Regions from separate parts of the Bradyrhizobium sp. IC4060 genome, predicted to be linked through region 1. Evidence: predicted binding sites of a transcription regulator. Region 1 holds the regulator's gene; each other region holds the start of a gene.

Region 1 (4,552 bases):
AGGCTTCGGAGCCGGCGATCGAGCCGTCACGGGTGAGATCGTCGTTGAGCGCGGGCATGCCGGCGGCCCAGGCGCCGCCAATGCTGCCTTCGCCCCTGGCGATGGACTGCGCCGCATAGCGTGCGGCGAGGTCGGTCTGCGCGCTGCAATCGCCGGCGCGAAAGACCAGCGCCGAACGGTCCTCGTTCGGGACCCAGATCTCGAAGCGTCGCGCAATCGGCGTTGCCTGCGCGGAGAGGAATGTCATGACCCAGGTCTGGTCGGTGCCGGTTCGGTAGGGCACGCCTACGCCGAGATTGATCCCGACCTTGGCGGCGTCCTCCCAGCGCAGGAAGCTCTTGGCGTCGTGCAGGTCCTTGATGATCAGCGGCAGGCCCGCCTTCCATGTACGTCCGGGCAGGCCGAATCCGCGCGGAAATCTGGTGTGGCGGGAGTTGAATTCGAACATGTCCGCCGTGCCGTAATAGCCATCGACGAGCCCCATCTCATGCGAGAGATCAGGATCGTTGTGCCAGAGCTCGATCGCGCCGACATGCGCCTCGTCGTCGCCGCAGAACAGCACCAGCACGGCTTGCAGGAATTCGCCCGCGAACACCGGCACCGCCACGCCACAGGTGAGGCCGGCCGCAACGGCCTGATCGGTCCGCTTGAAATAGGAGTTGGCGAATTTCGTGAGGATGACGGGGTGGGCACAGGCCCAGGCCTTGCCTGGAAGTCCCTCGTCATATCCGAAGTGCAGCTCTTCGCTGACGGCCTTGAACGCGGACAGCCCTTCGTCGTAGAGGCCGCCGCCGAATTCCAGCCGCATGCGCGCCCGGTCGGGTACCCAGAGTTCAACGACGCGAATGAAGGTCTTCATGGAGCCTGTCCGCCGCCTCAAGCCATTGCAGCATCGGTCATCTGGCTGCGGAGCGGACGTTCAAAATTCAGGCAGGACGGCTCAAACTTCGTGCGGCGACGAGGCGCGGAGGCTCGCCGATCGAATGTCCTGAAACACAAACTCACCGGGCTCGCCGGCCTCGGCCGGCGACGGTAATTTCAATCCGGGCCTCGCCCCGTCGGGCGCAGGGCGTCAGCCGATCGGCAAGCGCGTGATCGTGGGCGGCCGCGTCTCGGCGACGATCTGCGGCTTGTGCTCGCGCTCGGGCACCGGCTGCGTCACCGGCAATTGCAGCACGGTCGCACGCTGGCCTTCGACGAGCTGCGTCACCAGCACGTATTTGCCGTCGGGGAATTCGATCGCGTCATGATGGCGATCGGGAATGTGCGGGTCGATCTTGCCGAACTTGCCGACGCGAGAGTTCACGGTGCGCGTCCAGATCCAGCGGTTGTCGTAGCGGACGTTGTCGGCGAAAGCGAGCTCCGTTCCCGGGAGCAGACAGACCGCGACGGAAGGATCGGCTTCGGAAGCGAAGCCGCGCGTCGAGGTGCCGCGGAAGGTTGTCGTGACGATCGTCTCGCCGACTTCGGCGGGGCGCGTCGCGACGGCATGCAGGCTGTAGTCACACATCGGGTGCTCCTCATGCTGGGATAGCGACCCGCGTCTCTTTCGAGGCGCAGGCCTCTATCAGAGTGGAAGCATACAACGCTCTGCTCGGTTATGGGCAAATCTGCGGCTCGCGTCTGCAGCACGCGATCACATTATCTTTCCCGGATTCGATAGGAACAAACCTCGCGTCCTTGCATTCGGCCCAGCGCTATCACCGCTGCCGGCACAACTCTACGGGCGAAGCAGAAACGGCTGCGTACCTGCACGGGCGATGTCGCGCGCGAAGAGAGACCGGACTGTCAGCGCAGAACCTGAGAAACCGTCCGGCCGGAGCGGACAAACCTCCGCTCCAATCCTGGATCGACGATACCGATCGAAGCGCGCGCGGCGCTGGATGCTTTCGGTATCAGTACTTCCGGTAAAGCCCGATCAGCTTGCCCTGGATCTTCACGCGGTTCGGCGGAAGAATGCGGACCTCGTAGGCGGCATTGGCGGGCTCGAGCGCGATCGAGGCGCCGCGGCGGCGGAAGCGCTTGAGCGTGGCCTCCTCGTCGTCGATCAATGCCACCACGATGTCGCCGGTATTTGCGGTCTCGTTGCGCTGGATCAGCGCCATGTCGCCGTCGAGGATGCCGGCCTCGACCATCGAATCGCCGCGCACTTCGAGCGCGTAGTGCTCGCCCGAGCCGAGCATGTCCGGCGGCACGCTGATGGTATGGCTGCGGGTCTGCAGCGCCTCGATCGGCGTGCCGGCGGCGATGCGGCCCATCACGGGCACCGCGACGGGGCGCTCGCCCTCGTCCGCGGGCGGGCTGGAGCTCGCGCGCACCTTGCCGAGATTGCCCTCGATCACGCTCGGGGTGAAGCCACGGCGATTGCCGGCGGCGGCCTGGAGCTCGGGCAGCTTGATCACCTCGATGGCACGGGCACGGTTGGGCAGGCGGCGAATGAAGCCGCGCTCCTCGAGCGCAGTGATCAGGCGATGGATGCCTGACTTCGAGCGCAGGTCGAGCGCATCCTTCATCTCGTCGAAGGACGGCGGCACGCCGCTTTCCTTCAGACGTTCGCTGATGAACCGCAGAAGCTCGTATTGTTTGCGCGTCAACATCTCGACCAAAGTCCCCCGGTTGATGTCGTTCGATTCCGACACGATGAAGCCGGCACTAAGCCGCTACATCCTCGAAACAAATCATGAACGGACACTATATGTTCGATATGTGTTCCGCAACTGCTTAATTTATGGTGAACGCGGCCAAGCTCGCGGAATGCGTGTGGCTGGGCGGCTCAGACGGGCAGCCGGAGCACCTCGCAAGGCGTGCCGGCCTCGGCCTTCGGCGCGAACGGTGCGCGCACCAGAAGTACCTGTGCCGCAGCGAGATTCGCAAGAAGGGAGGAGTCCTGATGGCTGACCGGAAGGGCGACGCGCGTGCCGTCGTCGCGCTCCTCCAGCCGCGCACGCAGATAGTCCTCGCGCTGGTCGTTGGCGGCGAGATCGCGGCCCAGCACGGCGCGCTCGCGCCGATGATGAATCGCTAAACGGCCCGACAGGGCGCGAATCAAGGGGACCATGAACAGGAAGGCGCACACGTAGGACGACACGGGATTGCCGGGCAGGCCAATCACGCGCATCGCGCCTATCCGACCGTGCATCATCGGCTTGCCCGGCCGGATCGCGATCTTCCAGAACGCCATCGCGATGCCTTCGCCCTTGAGCGCCTGCTGGACCAGGTCGTGGTCGCCGACCGAGGCACCGCCGGTCGTGATCAGGATGTCGGCGCCGCTCTCGCGCGCGCGGCGGATGCCGGCGGACGTCGCCTCCAGTGTATCGGCGGCAATTCCGAGGTCGATGGTCTCGGCGCCCTCGCTGCGGGCGAGCGCATGCAGGGCATAGCCGTTGGAATAGACGATCTGGCCGCGACCAGGCGTGGTGCCCGGCATCACGAGCTCGTCGCCGGTGGCGAGAACGGCAACCCTCGGGCGGCGGATGACGGCGAGATGCGGATGATTCATTCCGGCGGCAAGGGCGAGATCGCGCTCGGTGAGGCGGATTCCCTTGCGCAGCAGCACGTCGCCTTCGCGGAAGTCGACGCCTGCAGGGCGGATGTGCCGGCCGAAAATGGCGGCTTCCTTGATCGTCACATGTTTGCCGTCGGCAGCCGTGTCCTCCTGGATCACGACGGCATCGGCGCCGTCGGGAACGACGCCGCCGGTGAAGATCCGCACGGCTTCGCCGGGGCCGACGCTTCCCGCGAACGGCCGGCCCGCCGCGACCTCGCCGACGACGGTCAACCTCGAATCGTTTGCCGCGTCGGCCGTGCGTACGGCATAGCCGTCCATCGCCGACATCGCCTCCGGCGGCTGCGTGCGCCGCGCCGCGACATCGCGGGCGAGCACACGATGGTAGGCCTCGTCGAGGCAAACCATCTGTTCAGCCAGCGGCTCGACGCCGGCCAGCACCGCGGCAAGCGCGTCAGAAACCGGCATCAGGGCCACGGGCGAACTCCTGCTGAGCACATCAGTCAATGGGCGGCGAGAGTTCTAGCCGAGTGCAGGCGTGAGGCAAAGCAGCACGCGGGATGATTTATCCTGCGTGATCGCGGGGTGGAAGAGGTCGGCTCAACTCCGCCGCGGCATGATGCGGAAGGCGAGACAGACCGGAACGAGGATTGCCATGGCAAGGACGAGAATGACGAGCGCCACGGCCAACATCGTTCAACGCCCCGTCGGATCGCCCGGACTGATGTCCGCGACGTCGGGCGGCTTGGGACCCTGATCCTTGTCCGGCAGCGGGTCCGCCTGGGATTTTAGGTCGGCGGCCTTGCTGATCAGCTTGGCGGAGAGGTCAGAATCCGAGGTGGTTCTGGCGAATTCGAGCAGGAGAGAGGCTTGCTTGGTGAGATAGGTCTTGCCCAGCACGTCGATCAGTCCAATGTAGAAGTCCCAACGGACTCATGAGTCCGAAGGGTGGTATTCCGTTCCCGGAACTCTGTATAAAAATGCACAAAGTGATCAGGTTCCACATTTTCAGCAGTTTTTGTTCCGGCAAGTGAGCGCGCTCCGGGC
Region 2 (4,552 bases), on a different contig from region 1:
CCTGGTCCGGCGGCAGATCTGCCTTGACGAGGATTTCGGCCTCGGCCTCGCGACCCTGCAATCCCAGCACGAGTGCCAGATTGGCGCGGACCCGCGCATCGTTCTGATTGCGCTGATGGGCGCGGCCGAGCACCTGTTCGGCCTTCGAGAGATTATTTTGCAGCATGTAGGACAGGCCGAGATTGGACAGCACGGTCGGCTCGTTCGGCACGATCTTCAACGCCGCGGCGTAATATTGCTGGGCTTCCTCGTTGCGGCCGAGCTGATCGAGCACAGCCCCTTGCGCCGACAGGATGCGCCAATCGGGATCCTCGGGCGAATGCGCCCGGCCGAGGACGTCGAAGGCCTGCTGGAAATTGCCGTTGTCGGCGAGGGCGCGGCCGTAGCCGGCGAGCAGCGCCTTGTTGCCGGGACGGGCGAGCACGGCCTGCTCCAGCACTGCGACCGCCTGCGCGCGCTGGCCGCTGCCACGCAGCGCCTTGCCGTATTCGAGAGCAATGGCGGGATCGCTCGGCTTGGCGCGATAACGCTCGCGAAGTGCGTCCATCTCCGGCGTGGGGTCGGCCTTGCTGTCGGACTTGCCGTCAAGCTTGGCGGCGGACTCCCGCTTGCCGCCGAGCGCACCGGTGACGTCGTCGATGCCGGCCGTCTGACAGCCGCCGAGGGCGAGGATCAGGACGGCGGAACACAGATATCCCGCCGGGGATAAGGCGAGGAACGAACGCTTGGGCATACTCTGATCACTCGGCAACTGATCAGAGATGCTTACCCATTAACGCTAAAGTCCCGTTAAGGAGGCGCGCCTGTTGAGGTTCAGTCGACGAACTCGGCGCCGAATTCGCAGCCGATGCGCCAGCGCAGGCGGCATTGGCGGGAATAATCAGGCGCGAAGATGATGGTGAATTGCGGCGGCACTTCCAGAAATTCCGCCACCACTTTCACGCCGCCATCCGAAATGTCCGTGATCGTGCAATCCCGCGGCAGCGAGCCCGCGCCAAAATGGATCTTGGCGAGGCGGCTGCACACCCGACGTTCGCTTCTCCGGCGATTTGCAAGCATTTGAACTGTTCACCCGTTAGACCACGGCCCATCCCGCAGCCCTAGGAGTAGCGGACATTCGTTGGAATGTGCTGAGGAGAGAAGGCGGCATTCGAGACGTAGTGTCTGGGCTGCGTTTACGATTGGTTAGGATTTGACCGGCCGCCAAGCGATTGTTCCCGTATTGTTCTTGCGGAAACGGCCGCGCTCTGCTACCCCTAATTGCAGCAATGGGCAGGCTGGTTCGGCATGGTTCAGCGGGTTTCTACCGTCGCCTTTGAGGGGATCGAGGCCCGCGCGGTCGACGTGCAGGTGCAGGTCGCGCCTGGCCTGCCGGCCTTTGCCATCGTCGGCTTGCCGGACAAGGCGGTGTCGGAGGCGCGCGAGCGGGTGCGCTCGGCGCTGATCGCCTCGGGGCTGGCGCTGCCGGCGCGGCGGATCATCGTCAATCTGGCCCCGGCCGACCTCCCGAAGGAGGGCAGCCATTACGACCTGCCGATTGCGCTTGGGCTGATGGCCGCGATAGGCGCCATCCCGCCCGATGCGCTGACCGGCTTCACCGTGCTCGGCGAGCTCGGCCTCGACGGCTCGATCGCGCCGGTGGCCGGCGTCCTTCCCGCCGCGATCGGCGCCAATATGCGCGAGGAAGGACTGATCTGCCCGGCGTCCTGCGGCTCCGAGGCGGCGTGGGCGAGCCCGGACATCCAGATCATTGCCGCACACTCGCTGATCCAGATCGCCAACCATTTCAAGGGCACCCAGGTGCTGTCGCGGCCGACGCCGAAGGTGCACGAGGCCGCCGCCTCGACGCTCGACCTGCGCGACATCAAGGGCCAGGAAAGCGCCAAGCGCGCGCTGGAGATCGCGGCCGCCGGCGGGCACCACCTGCTCATGATCGGCGCGCCGGGCGCGGGCAAATCGATGCTGGCCGCGCGCCTGCCCTCGATCCTGCCGCCGCTGTCGCCTAGCGAGCTGCTCGAGGTCTCCATGATCGCCTCGGTCGCCGGCGAGATCGAAGGCGGCGCGCTGACGGCGCGGCGCCCGTTCCGCTCGCCGCACCATTCCGCCAGCATGGCCGCGCTCACCGGCGGCGGCGCGCGCGCCAAGCCCGGCGAGATCTCGCTGGCACATCAGGGCGTGCTGTTCCTCGACGAATTGCCGGAGTTCGATCCGCGCGTGCTGGATTCGCTGCGCCAGCCGCTGGAGAACGGCGAGGTCGCGGTGTCGCGCGCCAATCATCGCGTCACCTACCCTGCCCGCTTCATGCTGGTCGCGGCGATGAATCCCTGCCGCTGCGGCAATGCGTTTGAGCCCGGCTATGCCTGCAAGCGCGGCCGCATCGACCGCTGCACCGGCGATTACCAGGCGCGCATCTCCGGTCCGCTGATGGACCGCATCGATCTGCGCATCGAGGTGCCGGCGGTGACGGCCGCCGACCTGATCCTACCGCCGCCGTCGGAAGGATCGGCCGAGGTCGCCGCCCGCGTGGCGGCGGCGCGCGACATCCAGCTGGCGCGCTATGCGGATGCAGGCCTGCCCCATTTCCGCACCAATGCTGAAGCCCCCGCCTCCGTGCTGGAGGAGATCGCAAAGCCGGATGCGCAAGGCGCCAAGCTGCTGCGCGACGCCGCGGAGACCATGCGCCTGTCGGCGCGCGGCTATCACCGCGTGCTGCGGGTGGCGCGAACGCTGGCCGACCTCGACCATGCCGACAAGATCGGCCGGCTGCACCTCGCCGAAGCGCTGTCGTACCGCGCACGCGCGGAGGATGTGCGCCAGCTGGCTTGATCATTCCGCGCATCAACCCGGCGGTAACGACTTTCCTTTACGCTCTGCAAACCATAAGGCCCGACGCGTTTCGGTTGTGAGTTCCCGGGGCCTAGCGAGTAGAGCGTCATGTTGCGTTTCAAGTTCCTGGCCTCGGCTGTTCCCCTGTTGGCGGCTGCGGTGTTCGCCCGCGCCGAGATCGGATCGGTGTCGCATCCCTGCATCGCGTTGGGCGACACATCGGTCGAGCTCACCTCGCTGTTCTGGACCGCCGGCGTGCATGTCGCCTTCACCGACGATCCCGCGCAGGCGACGGTGCGGGTCCAGATCACCGAGGATGCCGACGCCGCGGATTTTGCCGTGGTCGACGACGGCCTCGGCTCCGAGCCTGACACCTGCCAGGCCAGCCCTTCGACGCGTCTCGTCTCGATCGCCGCGCAGCCGGTCGACGGCGGCCAGGTGGTCTATCTCTCCAGCGAAGGACCGGCGGATTACCGCATCTATGTGCGCTCAAAGACGTTCTCGCCGCGCGAGGCGGCGGCGCTGATCGTCGGCGCCCGCGGCGGCCATGGCCGCTTCCAGGCGGCATCGCTTTAGAGCTTTGTGTTTGAGCATGATCTCCGCGCAAACACGTTCCGCGTTTGTCGCGAAGGAAAACCGCTGCACACTTTTCGCTAACGCGGCCCTTCGGGTCCGGATCATGCTCTGACCCGTTAACGTCTCGTCAACCCTGTTCGGAGGCGGCGCCACCGCCGCAATTTGTTCGCAAGGTCGGCGGGCCATCGTCGCACGCGGCGGCGGGGTTTCAGGCAAGGGTCGGTTGCGATGGGTCGGACGTTCCGGATCAAGGTGCGCATGCGTCGTTTCAGGCGACGGCATCCGAGGCTCGCTTTCGCGATCCGCTCCTTCATGATCTTCTCGGCGACGTTTGGCGGCGCCTATGGTTTCGTCTCCGGCAGCCGGTCCGACAATTCCGGCTACGATCCCCACACCTTTGCGATCGGCGCCAGCTTCCTGTTCGCGCTCGCCTGCCTCGGCCTTGCGACGCTGAGCATGCGCCTGCGCTTCGTCAATAAGCGGCTGCGGACGCTCGCCGCCCACAATGAGGCCTTGATCGACCGCAATTGGGAGCTGAAGGAAGCGGAAGAGCGCGCCCGCAGCCTGTTCGAGCAGCAGGGCGACCTGATCGTGCTGCGCGCTACCGACGGCCGCATCACCTTTGCCAACGAGGCCTATTGCGCGCTCGCAGGACAGGCGCGCAGCGCGCTGGTCGGCACGCGCTTCGATTTCGACGTGCTGGAGCAGGGCGACAGTGCCCGCGAGAGCAGCGGCACGCGCATCCACGACCAGAAGATCGCAACCCCGCTCGGCGCGCGCTGGATCGCCTGGCGCGAGGGCTATGTCCGCCTCGATGCCGGCCAGCCCGCCGAGTTGCAGAGCGTCGGACGCGACGTCACCGACCGCACCGAGACCGAGCGCGCATTGTCCGACGCGCGCGACCAGGCCGACGCCGCCAACCACGCCAAGTCGCGCTTCCTGGCGATGGCCTCGCACGAGATCCGCACCCCCCTAAACGGCATCATCGGTATGGGCGGCCTGTTGCTCGACACCGATCTGACGCCGGAGCAGGCGACCTATGCCAGGGCGGTGAAGACCTCGGGCGAAGCCTTGATGGCGCTAATCGAGGAGCTGCTCGACTATTCCAAGATCGAGGCCGGCAAGCTCGACCTCGATCAACGTCCCTTCG
Region 3 (4,552 bases), on a different contig from region 1:
CAAATGCGGTCCGATCTGGGATGATTGGCTGCAGACGCCCAAATCATGCCGATCGGATCGGCACTAGCGGCCACCGGTCGTGACCGGGCTGACGAGGATGACAGGGCACGGGGCGATCCGCGCCTCATGGAAGACTTAAGGAGTGAATGATGAAGCTTTTCCGTTTGGCCGCGGTGCTGGCCGTGCTGGCGGGACCTGCCTACGCGCAAATGCCCAACATCAATTTGATGCAGGATGCCCCGAGCAAGTCGCCGGAGGAGAAGGCCATCGAGGCCGAACGTGAGAAGGCCTACAAGGAAACACTGAAGAAGATTCCGGATACCAAGGCGTCCAGCGATCCCTGGGGCGGCATGCGCGCCGAACAGCCGAAGCAGCCGGCGGCGCCGAAGGCGTCGGCCGCGACCAGTGCGCCGAAGAAGGCCAAGAGCGGGACGGCCGCCAACTGACCCGTTCCGGGGAGGCACAATGCTCCTCGGAAGGACTCCTCTTGATCCGGCCCGCGCCCTACATTGTCCGTAGCGTAGTGCGCAGAGGAAGGCAGGACATGGCCGATCGTCCGCGGGATCTCGCCGAGCGGATGGCGCGCCGGCGCAAGGCGGCCGGCAAGCCCGGCCAGTCCGCCGGCGATGGCTATCTGCGCGAGACCTTCACGCTGCCGCGGGCGGCGGCACGGGAGCGGGCGCAGGCCTTCTTCGCCCGCTACCCCAAGGCCGGCTATATGAGCGAGGTCGAGACCTGGCGCGAATTGCCCGGCGGCGATATCGAGTTCACCATGCGTCGGCTGCCCAGCGCCGACTGACGCGCGCTATGGCGCAGAGGGCGAAAACGGTTCAGGCCGTCTTTCGCCCGATCGCCTTCAGCTCGCGGTCGATGCGCAGCTGCACGCGCCGGATCGCCAGCAGGTCGAGCCTGGTCTCGGTCTTGCCGGTCCTGATCCGGTCGCCGATGCGGAACTGCCACTGGTGAACTCGACGCCCCTGTGATTCATGGTCACCTCCCACGATTCACCCTTGTGCCTGCAAACATGTTGGTCGTCGCAATATTCCGCAGGCAAGAAAAATGTCGCCCGCGGCCTCCGTGGTTCTCCGACCATGAACAAAGTTCCTGGAGCCCGGCCGGGGTGCATCCGGCGGTCCCGCATCGCGGTTCCAATCGAAGCGCCGGATCCGCTCGACGGCATGTGCCTTGCTTGCCGATCACGGGCAAGCAACCATGGGCGCCTCATGCTCGGCATTCCCCGCCGCTACTCGCATTTCGTCTTCGGCATCATCCAGTCCGGGCTTACCTCGCTGATCGCGGCTGGGATCGCCAGCTTTCCCGCCGGCAGCCCGATGCTCTTCGTGCGGCACTGGATGGTGTCCTGGCTGATCGCATGGGCCGCGATGCTGCCGGTCGTGCTGCTGGCGGCGCCCGCGATCCGCGCCTTCTCGCTGCGCCTGACGCAGGAGGAGCAGGAGCCCCGCGCCGGCCGGTAGCCGGGCGACCCTAGCCGGCTGGCTGACGACAGCCTGACAGGCGGACCGCCGGCAGGTGCGCGATCGAAAGGCCGCACACTGGCCCCGTACCGGTCCCAATTTCGACATCCGTCCGCACCACTGCGGACACACCCGTCGGCAAGATTTTATCCGTTCGGCGCAGCCATGGGGGAAACGTGGCGCGCCGGAAACGGGGTGGCATCATATGGATAACGTAGAGCGGTCATTCGCCGCCGCGACGGCGGCTGGCTTCGTCGTGCTAGTGATAGGCCTGGTTCTGCTGGCGGTGCTGTAGCATGCGCTGCTGCAGACGGAACCGACGTGCCGGGCCGTCCGATCGACGGCGCTGGCGTGCCTTGCCTCTCAAAAGTGGCAAAACAACCCCATGCACAGTAGGGGTCCTGCCGATTTCATCTCTTCGCCAATGGGTTGCTGGTAGTATTTAGCTACCTTCTGCATCGGCGAGCGCGACGCCCGACCGGCGATGCCGATCGAGGTTCCGGCCAAGGACCGGAGCGGAGTGCCGCATCGCGGGCGGGCTTGGCCCGCTCCGGACGGCGGTCCTGGCAGTGCCTAATGAACCTTGATCTCGTTCAGCGGCAGACGGAGCTCGGCGGCGCGCTCTTCGCGGTCCTTCTTGCGGAACTCGTTTTCCTTGCGCTCGAACTTCACCATCTCCTCGTGGGCGGCGTCCAGCAGCGGCTTTCGCCTCAGCGTATCGTGCTGCGTGTCGTTGTTCGTCATGACCAGAGATCCCCAAAAGTTGCGCTCCCATCCCCACAGAAGGCCCGAGACCGCGAAAAGGTTCGGTGCCGTAGGATTACGGAAACATGACGGCGCCCAGTCGCGCGTCGTTGATCCCGGTCATGGTCGCTTCGAGGAACCCGGCGTAGGCGGCTATTCCGGCGGCTGCAGCCCCGGCGATTTGACCCAATCGTTCAGATGATTGGCAACGTCGGCCTGGCGCGCCTTCTTGAGCAGCGCGTCCCGCTCCGGCCCGGGAGGTAGCTTGGACGCCTGCTCGCGGACCTGCTTCACCCATGCCGACAGCCGGTCCTGAAGGGTCAGTTGCTGCTTGAAACGTCGTCGCTTCAACATGGCGCGCTCTTTCCGTGCGAGGAGGCGGGAGCGCGAGGTCAGCGTTCTCATCACCGATAGTGGCCAGGGTCCGCGCGGTGATGATGCATTAGGATCCAGAAGTGGATCCGCGTCTGTTCAGTTGTGCACGCAGTGCGGACGGCGTGATGATCCAGCATGGCCGGTTCGACCAGCTCCGTTGTCTCCTGGTCCAGTCAGAAAGACAAAATCCGCAAAAGAACATATTGCGAACCTAGAACAAATGGGGTACATTGCTTTTATCGCCGAGCTGCCTCGCAACCGTTTGTCCCTCACGCGAATCCTCGCCATAAGGAGCACGACCCAATGTCCGCAACTGCCCTGCGTATCGTCGAAGGATCCTCCATGGACAAGAGTAAAGCTCTGGCTGCCGCGCTCTCTCAGATCGAGCGCCAGTTCGGCAAGGGCTCGGTGATGAAGCTCGGCAAGAACGACCGCTCCATGGACATCGAGGCGGTGTCCTCAGGCTCGCTCGGGCTCGATATCGCGCTCGGCATCGGCGGCCTGCCCAAGGGGCGCATCGTCGAGATCTACGGGCCGGAATCCTCGGGCAAGACCACGCTGGCGCTGCATACGGTGGCGGAAGCGCAGAAGAAGGGCGGCATCTGCGCCTTCATCGACGCCGAGCACGCGCTCGATCCGGTCTATGCCCGCAAGCTCGGCGTCAACATCGACGAGCTCCTGATCTCGCAGCCCGACACCGGCGAGCAGGCCCTGGAGATCTGCGACACCCTGGTGCGCTCGGGCGCGGTCGATGTTCTCGTGGTCGATTCGGTGGCGGCGCTGGTGCCGAAGGCCGAGCTCGAGGGCGAGATGGGCGATGCGCTGCCGGGCCTTCAGGCGCGGTTGATGAGCCAGGCGCTGCGCAAGCTGACGGCCTCCATCAACAAGTCCAACACCATGGTGATCTTCATCAACCAGATTCGCATGAAGATCGGTGTGATGTACGGCTCGCCGGAAACCACGACCGGCGGCAATGCGCTGAAATTCTACGCCTCCGTCCGCCTCGACATCCGCCGCATCGGCGCGATCAAGGAGCGCGACGAGGTGGTCGGCAACACCACGCGCGTCAAGGTGGTCAAGAACAAGCTGGCCCCGCCGTTCAAGCAGGTCGAGTTCGACATCATGTACGGCGAGGGCGTCTCCAAGATGGGCGAGATCCTCGATCTCGGCGTTAAGGCCGGCATCGTCGAGAAGTCCGGCGCCTGGTTCTCCTATGACAGCCAGCGCCTCGGCCAGGGCCGCGAGAACGCCAAGGCGTTTCTGAAGGGCAACCCCGACATCACCGCCAAGATCGAGACCGCGATCCGCCAGAATTCCGGCCTGATCGCCGAGCAGATTCTCGCCGGCACGCCGGAGCGCGACGCCGACGGCGAGGAGCCGGCGGACGAGTAAGACCTAACGCGAAAATTTTTCGCGAGGAGCGGGCACTGAGGACGTTGAGTTGCCGACGTCTTCGGTGCCCGTTTCGTGTTGCGTGGGGGCGCGTCGACGATGAAGCGTGTGATTCTGACTAGTTCGTCCGGCGTTGGTCTCACCTATGCCGGTCGTGCTGACATGGTCGTCCCGTTGATCTTTCGGTTCGTTTGGGGGCCGTTGCCTACGTCGCACCACCTCGAGGACTATCTTACGGGAGGCTATTACAGGGGCGATCCGGAGGTGCGGTGGTCCGATCTTGTTGGCCGGTTGCCTCAGACCGGTCTCGCACACAAGGAGACTGGCCTGGTTTGGTTTTGCGAGACCTATGGCGTCGAGTTCATCGAGCTGTGGTTCGACCCTGAGCCTAACAGTCAATTGCAACTGATCTGGATCCTGGACTATTTGCGGTCCCATCCATCGATCACCCATTGTCTGAGACTGCGACGGGTCAATTTCGATCTGCGCGAAGCGGACGGCCCGCAACTTCGCGATCGTACGGTGCGGGAATCGGAGATCGCAGAGTGCGACTTCGAGATAGCCAA

The links. The regulator LexA, encoded in region 1, represses DNA repair genes until DNA is damaged. The targets are predictions, from matches to a motif close to TGTTCNNNNTGTGTTCNG.
Region 2: a site for LexA is predicted at 1,213-1,230, ahead of I6F16_RS24780 (YifB family Mg chelatase-like AAA ATPase). Genes of this name have one in related genera too.
Region 3: a site for LexA is predicted at 2,789-2,806, ahead of recA (recombinase RecA). Genes of this name have one in related genera too.

What each region holds. Positions count from the first base shown of each region.
Region 1 covers NZ_JADYVJ010000006.1:97,294-101,845, reverse strand. The annotation lists gene I6F16_RS21015 (GAF domain-containing protein) at 1-859, opposite strand, end outside; gene I6F16_RS21010 (hypothetical protein) at 1,073-1,510, opposite strand; gene lexA (transcriptional repressor LexA) at 1,896-2,597, opposite strand; gene glp (gephyrin-like molybdotransferase Glp) at 2,774-3,982, opposite strand; gene I6F16_RS20995 (hypothetical protein) at 4,202-4,405, opposite strand.
Region 2 covers NZ_JADYVJ010000008.1:172,552-177,103, forward strand. The annotation lists gene I6F16_RS24770 (tetratricopeptide repeat protein) at 1-733, opposite strand, end outside; gene I6F16_RS24775 (PilZ domain-containing protein) at 814-1,059, opposite strand; gene I6F16_RS24780 (YifB family Mg chelatase-like AAA ATPase) at 1,288-2,826, shown strand; gene I6F16_RS24785 (hypothetical protein) at 2,935-3,402, shown strand; gene I6F16_RS24790 (PAS domain-containing hybrid sensor histidine kinase/response regulator) at 3,631-4,552, shown strand, end outside.
Region 3 covers NZ_JADYVJ010000013.1:120,514-125,065, reverse strand. The annotation lists gene I6F16_RS31220 (hypothetical protein) at 150-446, shown strand; gene I6F16_RS31215 (hypothetical protein) at 545-799, shown strand; gene I6F16_RS31210 (hypothetical protein) at 831-1,001, opposite strand; gene I6F16_RS31205 (DUF2798 domain-containing protein) at 1,224-1,475, shown strand; gene I6F16_RS31200 (hypothetical protein) at 2,049-2,219, opposite strand; gene I6F16_RS31195 (hypothetical protein) at 2,373-2,573, opposite strand; gene recA (recombinase RecA) at 2,898-3,986, shown strand; gene I6F16_RS31185 (hypothetical protein) at 4,086-4,552, shown strand, end outside.